2 regions of the Paenibacillus sp. NPDC056722 genome follow, and region 1 is predicted to be linked to the other one. Evidence: a T-box and tRNA genes for the amino acid it is inferred to sense, from the RefSeq annotation. Region 1 holds a T-box; the other holds one or more tRNA genes.

Region 1 (4,472 bases):
CGATTCGAAAATATTATGTGCATGGAAATTTCGATTTGATCGTGCTGGATTGCGAGCTGCCGGATATCAGCGGGCTGGAAATCTGCAGATACGTTAAACATAGCGGGGACGTTCCTGTTGTTATTTTGTCTGCACGCGCCGAAGAAGGAGACCGCATTGAGGGCTTTCAGGCGGGCGCTGATGATTATGTCGTCAAGCCGTTTAGTCCAAGAGAGGTTCTATTACGTATCCAAAGTATTGTTGGTCGCATGACCGGAGCCTGCATTTCTCAAGTTAATGATTCATCAAGTGGGGAAATTTTGATTGCGGGAATTCGGATAGAGCCCAGTGCCCGCCGTATACGGGTACAAGGAAATGAAATTCACTTGACGCGCAAGGAGTACGACCTGCTGTATCTTCTAGTTACCAATCCGGAAAAAGTGTTCTCTAGAGAAGAATTGCTGAGAGAAGTATGGAAGTCGCCCGCGAAGGATATATACGATAGGCGCACAGTCGATACCCATATCAAGCGATTGCGTGAAAAGCTGACTTTCCATTACCCGGAAGGAATTGAGTTCATTCAGACCTTATGGGGACTCGGTTATATGTTCCGCTGTCCTGAGCAATCTTTGTCTTGATCAGCTAGAGGTTGACCACCACCTTGGGCCACGCACCGCGCGCCGGGAGGCGCACGCGGTGCGGAAAAACTGTTGGCTCAGCATTTATTTCTAATTCTACGGCGAACAGCCAAGCATATGTATTATCAGATTCTGGTTAGAATATATAGAACGCATTAAAATAACAAACAAAGTCTAGAAGTTATTCGTAGAGTGTAATTAACGGCATTTTTGTACCTTAAATACTCTGCAACTCAGGCTTAGTGGGAATTAAGTGCAATATTGTACCTTAAATCTTCCAGTATACCCCGTTCAGGGTGCTTTTTCGAATAATAAGCTACAAAAATGCCCTTATTTGCTTCTTTCGCCTATATTTAAGAAAAATAAGGTACGAAAATGCGCTTAAATTGGGAAGTAGAACATTTTTCATTGTTAAGACGACTGGTAAAGGGAGAAGAGGTTTGCGTCCTAAAGCCTAACTTCATCAGCTACTGCATGGAAACCGGAATAATTATCAGTATCTTAGAATAACGCCCGATCTTCTGTTTGAATCTTAGTTTCTCTTAATATAGTAAGTTAAAAAAGTCTCTGTGGTCACGTTATACTAACGCCCCAGAGACTTTTTCAGGTTATTGCTGGAAGGACTATTCTGTTTCTAACCTTTGAACTTTCTACATCCGGTTTGGCGCGGGAAGACCCAATACGTTCAGCGCATCACCCAGCGTGGCCTGGAACTTGCCGGTTAGCCAGACCCGGAATCTCATACTGTCCGCTTCTCCCTTCAGGATCGGGCAGAGCGAATAGAAGTTATTGAACAGGGTAGCCAGGGTGTGGGCATAGGTACAGATCAGGTTCGGCGCTAGACCCTGTCCAGCCTCTTGGAGGGTATCCATCCAAGCGCTCAGATGTCTCAGTAATGCTGCTTCCGCAGCTTCTGGTGAGCTCGGGAATGGCACTGGAACTCCCGGTTCTGGCAGCATCCCAGCCGTTTCTGCTTTGCTAAGCACACTTCCTGCCCGGGCAAAGGTGTACATCAGATAGACGCCGGTATTGCCGGATATTTCAGTAGCCTGCCTGAAGTCGAAGACAATCTCGGTGCCAAGATTAAAGCGCAGCAGGTAATACCGGATGGCGGCATGAGCTATGATACGGCTGGACAGCCCGCTTTTATCGGAACGGCTCTTCTGGATCGTATCCTCCATGAGGGTGATCAGGTCTGCAACCTTCACGCCAATGCCTTGACGGCCCGACATGGCATAAGAGCCTTTGCCGTCAGAGATATCAATACCCAGTTCGGCTGCGGAAGCCGGACTTAGTGAAACTACGCCATAGCTTACATGATGTAACTTATCGGCCTGCTCGTTGTAGCCGAGCACCTGCAGCGCCTGCTTCACCATTTGCTGTGGATATTCCTGCCGGTTATCAATGACATTGATGACGGCATCTGCTTTGCCATAAGGCAGGGTGTGGCCAGTCATGCCCGTCGTCCATAAACCAGCGGAAAATTCGCTGTAGGAGAAGTCTTTTTCCAATAGTCCGAATTTCCACAGATGATAGGCAATATCTTTAGCGGTATAGGTTAAAATCCCGTTGGAGCGCACCAGTACTTTGTCAGCATGGTATTCGTCACTCTCTGCGTCTCCCGTTGGCGTCTCTCCGCTGTTCTGCTTAAGCACCCAACATCCGGCAAGCTTGCCTTCAGTTTCTTGAACAAAAGCCGGAGTCTGTGACAGCCGGTCAAATGCAGCTGCCCAGAAACCTTCTCTGACAATGCTGCTTTCCCAGACGAGCAGATCATACTCAATGCCGAAGCCTTTCATCTCTTCTACATGCTCCCGCACGATCCGCTCGGCGACGAGATTACCCAGCCAGGCTGTATTTCCCCGACCTTCTTCCAAGGCATGCAGGGTGTCTGACCGTTTTGCTATCATCTCAGGCTCAAGAGCATACGCTTTGTTCACTTGAGAATAGACATCCCAACAATAATCCCCGAAGCGGACATAATCCCCTTCCAGCGGAATGTTCTGTAATCCTACCACCGTATCAGCGAGCTGGTTACCAAGATCATCCACATAGTTATGGACCTCGACCTGCTTCCCTGTTCTTCTCAGTATGCGCACCAAGGTATCCCCGATGCAGGAGTTGCGGAGATGACCGATATGTGCGGCCTTATTGGGATTAATGGAAGTATGCTCGACAACTACTTTCTCTCCTGATGACGTCGGCAGTTCGAACGAATGCTTCGCCCATTCCGGCCAGTGAATCGATAGATTAATAAAACCGGGAGCGGCAACCTCCACTTTGCTGAACAAACCTGCGGTGTTACCGTGCTGCTCAAGTTCAGCTGCAATAAGTTCAGCAATGACCATAGGCGCCTTGCGCAAAGTTTTGGCTAACTGCAGGGCAATGCTGGTGGAATAATCGCCATGCTCCAAACTGGCAGGCTGTTGGATAGGGATGGGACCACTGGAGTAGGCCACACCCAGCGTATCGCATACACTATGTACACTTTGATTCAAGCTTTCTCTGATGATGCTACTTAACATGAAAACTCCTCCTTTTAGATATAAAAAAACAGCCCTCGTCTCTAAAAAAGAGACGAGGGCTGTTAGCGCTCGCGGTACCACTCTTGTTGCCGGACCTTCGGTCCAGCCACCTCACAGGTTAACGGCCTTCTGCCGGGACTTCCTACTGTTATGTTCAGAAGTCCATCTCACGGGTGCGCTTCATTATAAGTTCCGCACCGGCTTTCACTTACCCGGCTCGCTGAGGGCTGGAATCCCATAATTACTCTCCCGATCATCGATTGTCATATTAATTTGTCTAAGTATACCCAAATTTCCCAAGAAAGCAATAGTCACTCCCCTTTTCTTATTAACGGCCCTGAAATTAAATCTTTCTCTATATCAGAAAGCATTGTTATGTACGTCCACACCGACAGTAACAATATCGAATATTACTATGTTGAGGCACTGATTTATAAATGCTAGTGATAATGATAGTGTCGCAGCTACTAAATCTATATTAAAAGGAGTTGATGCAATGAGCTTTTTATCTACAGGGCCGATAGAGAATGCGGTATCGCCGGTGAGCGGGGTAAGACCGACTCAACACGCTATTGTTAAAATCGATAACCGCAGTTCAGAGACTACCGCTTCCGTTGAGATTTACGGTTATTATCTGAACGGAGTAAGAACGGAGTATGTCTGTGAAGTACTGTCTGTGTCCCCGAACCAGGTCATTACAAGAGAATATTTTGCTGACTTTGACGGTTTCGAGTTTCTTTTTGAAACACCGGCTGATCCGCCGGACGACGATCCTGTTCAAATCTCGGTATGGGGTGTTGATGCCGAAGGGCAACTAGTAACCGCACACCGTCTTGTCTCCTCTGAATTATTGAGAGAGCCATATGGTATAACCGGTGAAACTGGTGCGACAGGTGCGACAGGTGCGACAGGTGCAACAGGTGCAACAGGTGCGACAGGTGAAACTGGTGCAACGGGAGCACAAGGAGCACCTGGAGCTACTGGAGCAACCGGAGCGACAGGTGACACTGGTGGGACAGGTCCAACCGGAGCGACAGGTGACACTGGTGCGACAGGAGCAACTGGAGCCACAGGTGACACTGGTGGGACAGGTCCAACAGGAGCGACAGGTGACGCAGGTGCGACAGGAGCAACGGGTGACGCAGGTGCGACAGGAGCAACGGGTGACGCAGGTGCGACAGGAGCAACTGGCGCGGCAGGCGAGACAGGAGCAACTGGAGCAGCGGGTGCGACCGGGGCAACGGGTGACGCAGGTGCGACAGGAGCAACAGGTGACGCAGGAGCGACAGGAGCAACTGGCGCGGCAGGCGAGACAGGAGCAACTGGAGCA
Region 2 (4,472 bases), on a different contig from region 1:
AGCTCAGTCAGGGAACCTGTAGCTACTGGAACGCGTTGAGCAGCGCCGTCGAGTTTGCCTTTCAGCTCTGGAATAACCAGACCGATCGCTTTAGCAGCACCGGTAGTGTTAGGGATGATGTTCTCAGCAGCTGCACGTGCGCGTCTGAAGTCACCTTTGGAGTGAGGAGCATCCAAAGTGTTTTGGTCGCCAGTGTAAGCGTGAATTGTAGTCATCAAGCCTTCAACGATACCGAACTTGTCGTTCAGAACTTTAGCCATTGGAGCTAGGCAGTTCGTTGTGCAAGAAGCACCGGAGATAACAGTTTCAGTACCATCAAGGATGTCATGGTTAACGTTGTAAACGATAGTTTTCATATCGCCAGTAGCTGGAGCAGAGATAACTACTTTCTTAGCTCCGCCTTTCAAGTGCTTCTCAGCTGCTTCTTTAGTTGTGAAGAAGCCTGTGCACTCCAGTACGATGTCAACGCCAAGGTCGCCCCAAGGCAATTCTTCTGGGTTGCGGTTCGCAAGAACCTTAACTTCTTTACCGTTTACTTTGAAGAATCCATCATGCACTTCAACATCGCCTTTGAAAGTGCCTTGAGTTGTATCATATTTAAGCAAATGAGCAAGCATCTTAGCGTCAGTCAAGTCATTGATTGCTACCACTTCGATACCTTCTACATTTTGAATACGGCGGAAAGCAAGGCGGCCAATACGTCCAAAACCGTTAATACCTACTTTTACACTCATTGAATAGTTCCTCCTAGATTTCGTTTTATTTATTCAAGACAGGCCGTAAAGCTTGTCATGACAACAATATTAAGTATAATGCAAAATAATTAACGTTGCTCCCCATTTTCTGTAAAACTATAAAGGAAGCTGTAATTCACTGTCGATTTCTCTGCCAATCTCCACCGCAGCGGCCTCATCGGTAATCAGAATATCCTCCTGCCCAAAACGAAGCATCGCATGAATGGCTTTGGCCTTGCGTTTGCCGCCGGCAATTCCGACGACGACTTCCGTCCGCATGATATCCTCCAGACGCAGTCCCATTGTGAGCATGGTGTGAACCACCTTGCCCTCTTCATTGAAGTAATAACCAAAAGATTCGGCTACCGCCCCTTCTCCTTGGATCTCGTCCACTGTGGCTTCATCCAGATTACGGCGGCGGGTCATCTCCAGGGCGTCACCGATACCGTGCACGATGATACGTGAGCGGCGGATGATGCCGACGATCTCTCCAATATTGGAGTCCAGTCCGAGGGACTGATAAGCATCCTCGCTGAGCAAATCCGGTACATGTAGCAGCCGGTAGTTTGCGCCTACCCGTTTGGCCATCGTGGATGCGATGGTATTCGCTTGAATCTCCATACTCTCTCCCAGCCCTCCGCGCGCCGGTACAAACCAGGCGTTCTTATAGGAATGGGATAGCGGGGGGGACAACTGATCGGCCATCTCGGCTAGCGTTGAGCCGCCTGTAACGGCAATGGTATCGTCTGAACGCAGTACACCGAGTAACGCCTTGGCGCCAGCGCGTCCAAGCTCTCGTTTGGTGAACGGTGACGACTCGCAGTCACCCGGTACTATGATAACTTTACTAAGACCATAGGTTGTGCGGATTTTCTCTTCCAGATCATCCAGGCCGAACAGGCTCTTGGCGATCGGCTCCAGCAGGTCAAGCAGTCTGCGACCGGCATCGCTAATGCGCATGCCTACGCTCTCGATCTCAATGAGCCCTTGCGATTTCAGAAGATCCGTCTCGGCACGCAGCACCCGCTCCGTCATATCAAGGGAAGCGGCCAGCGTTCTGCGCCCAATAATATCGGACAACATGATCTGATGAAGAATCGTGTACCGTCTCTTAAGGGTTTCCATGAGATCAGGCAGAAGCTGCTTTTGGATTTCCAATAAATTACGCATGCTTTCACTCCTGCAACTTCGTCTTTCTCTATTCCCTTGTTCATGGTCTTAAAACGTCCCGGGTTAACTTTTTAAGTCCCACCCCTATTCTAACCAAATTTCGCAGGGAGCGCAAGTCTTCCGAGAGTAGAATTCACAACCTCTTTTCAACTTATACATATATCACGGGATGTAAGGGCTTTACCGCATCTATATTGCTTGTTCTGCAGCGAGGGCGGGCTTGTACCATTTCCATCCGATACCCATGGGAAATAAAGATTCTAACGCTTTGATATTAATACATTGCAATTGTAACCTTCTTGTATTATAATAATTTCTGTTGCGCCCGTGGTCCAATGGATATGACGTAGGCCTCCGAAGCCTGAGATCCAAGTTCGATTCTTGGCGGGCGCGCCACTAATTTTAACAGCTTTATTTGTAAGTTCTATAGTGTTCTTAACCAAAGTGCCATGATGTGGCTCTTTTTTTTGCAACTAAGTTTGACTTTCTTTGACTTTTTGTTTGAATTTGTTTATCATGTGGTTATTACGGTAAGAGTAAAAAATGAACACATTCGAAGAGCCAATACCAAGGAGGTTTTCCACGTGAGTTATATCCCAATGGTAGTAGAACAGAGCAACCGCGGTGAACGCGCTTATGACATCTATTCCCGCTTGCTGAAGGACCGCATCATTTTCCTCGGAACGGAGGTTAATGACGTGGTGGCCAATTCCATCATCGCCCAAATGCTGTTCCTGGCAGCTGAGGACCCGGAGAAGGATATTCACCTTTATGTGAACAGTCCTGGCGGATCAATCACTGCTGGTATGGCTATATTTGATACAATGCAATACATCAAGCCTGACGTTTCCACCATTTGTGTGGGCATGGCTGCTTCTATGGGAGCTTTCCTGTTGAACGCCGGTGCTAAAGGCAAGCGTTTTGCGCTTCCGAACAGCGAGATCATGATTCACCAGCCGCTGGGCGGTGCTCAGGGACAGGCAACGGATATCGAAATCCGCGCCCGTCGTATCCTGAAGCTGCGTGACAAGCTGAACCGTATCCTGTCCGAACGTACTGGCCAACCGCTGGAGCGTATTGAGAAGGATACTGACCGTGACTACTTCATGAGCGCTGCTGATGCTGCCGAGTACGGTATTGTTGACAAAGTGATTGAGAAGACACTGGTTCCTGGAGTTTAATTCTCCTGAGCATGCAAAAGCCCCTGAATCTGCGCTGCAGATCCAGGGGCTTTTTTTACATATTCGATCGGACTTTATGCTCTTATCCTACGTCTGTTAATCAGTACAGCATTCCGTACCCGAGTCCATCCAGTTTGCTCGCAATCACCCGATATCCCCGTCCATTGGGATGAAGATGGTCAATCGATAGCAAACCTCGCTCGTTGCCGGCGAACTCACCGTAGATCGAAGCGAAACCTACTACCCGGCTGCTGTAACCAGAAGCATACTGGTTAAATTGACGTACCCATGCTGTCGCTTCCTCTACTTGGGGGTAGGGATTATACAATCCCACGATTCTTATGATATAAGGCTCCCGTGTACCCGCCTTCAATTGTCCAAGCGAGTTCATGATGCCGCCGAAGTTCTGCCTACATTCCTGCAATGATTTTTGCAGAACCCTGGGTGAAATCCCATTAGGGCCTGACCCCGACTTTGCTGCACGGATTAGGTCATTGCCGCCGATAGATATCGTGATAATGTCCGCTTCCCGCACCGATTGCCGGAAGACGTTGCTTCTACGCAGACGTTGTTCCAGTTCAGCTGTAGTCATCCCATTAACACCCAGATTGGACGAGGCCACGAAGGAACCCAGCCTGGACTCCGCCGTTCTGCGGTATACTGGCACAAATCCATTGCCCGGCAACGCCCCAAATCCGGTCGTCAAGGAATCACCCAGCGCTGTATACTGAAAGCTCATAACTCTCCCTCCCCGCTCTATGCTGGACCTCTATGTATCATATGAGCCTTGCATAGAATAGGTAACGGGGAGGTGTCCTTGGCTCTATTTTAAAGCGGAAAACGGGCTACCCCCATTCGGTAACAACTCCTTGAAAGTGAAGGCGAATTCAGGGAATCCGGCAGCGTATGGAGTGTATTCATAAAGTTGGAAAAAGATAACGACCTTACCGTCTTTCAAATAGTAACTTTGCTCCGTATTCAGGCCTGTGAAGCCGCCAAAATAACTTTCATCAGCTTTGAATCGCTGGCTCAGCTTGGTGTTCAGGTCTTTCTTGTAATTGGGATTAGCGCCGAACAGATCACGCAAGAGCAGCTGTTTCCCATCTTTCAAAGAAAAGGTAAAGGCCTGACGGTAGGACATACCATGCGCGCCCCCGCTATAACCATACTGATTCAGCAGAACACTCAGCACACCATTTTGATTGTAGGTCACCGCATATCCTGCATCATATTCATAGGGAGGGCTCTGTTCGTCCCTGTCTGCGATGTCTGCTTCGGCCCCAGCCGCGAATCTCATGGTCGACTGCTTGAGTGCAGCGTTGATTTTCTGTTGCACATCCGTATTAGCTAGCCCGCTTATCTGTGGGTAATCGAGGTTGATGACTGC

Evidence for each region. The T-box of region 1 lies ahead of ACFRAM_RS24955 (arginine--tRNA ligase). A T-box ahead of a tRNA ligase gene usually reads a tRNA of that ligase, here a tRNA-Arg.
Region 2: it encodes a tRNA-Arg, which carries the amino acid that the T-box ahead of ACFRAM_RS24955 (arginine--tRNA ligase) is inferred to sense. The anticodon was not compared.

The regions. Positions count from the first base shown of each region.
Region 1 is NZ_JBHTYV010000015.1:156-4,627, reverse strand. Features, by position in the region: gene ACFRAM_RS24960 (response regulator transcription factor) at 1-617, shown strand, start outside; gene ACFRAM_RS24955 (arginine--tRNA ligase) at 1,268-3,142, opposite strand; T-box leader at 3,188-3,408, opposite strand; partial or broken gene ACFRAM_RS24950 (collagen-like triple helix repeat-containing protein) at 3,639-4,472, shown strand, end outside.
Region 2 is NZ_JBHTYV010000023.1:10,624-15,095, forward strand. Features, by position in the region: gene gap (type I glyceraldehyde-3-phosphate dehydrogenase) at 1-734, opposite strand, end outside; gene ACFRAM_RS27905 (sugar-binding transcriptional regulator) at 852-1,904, opposite strand; tRNA gene ACFRAM_RS27910 (tRNA-Arg) at 2,226-2,300, shown strand; gene clpP (ATP-dependent Clp endopeptidase proteolytic subunit ClpP) at 2,489-3,085, shown strand; gene ACFRAM_RS27920 (GDSL-type esterase/lipase family protein) at 3,186-3,824, opposite strand; gene ACFRAM_RS27925 (PdaC/SigV domain-containing protein) at 3,909-4,472, opposite strand, start outside.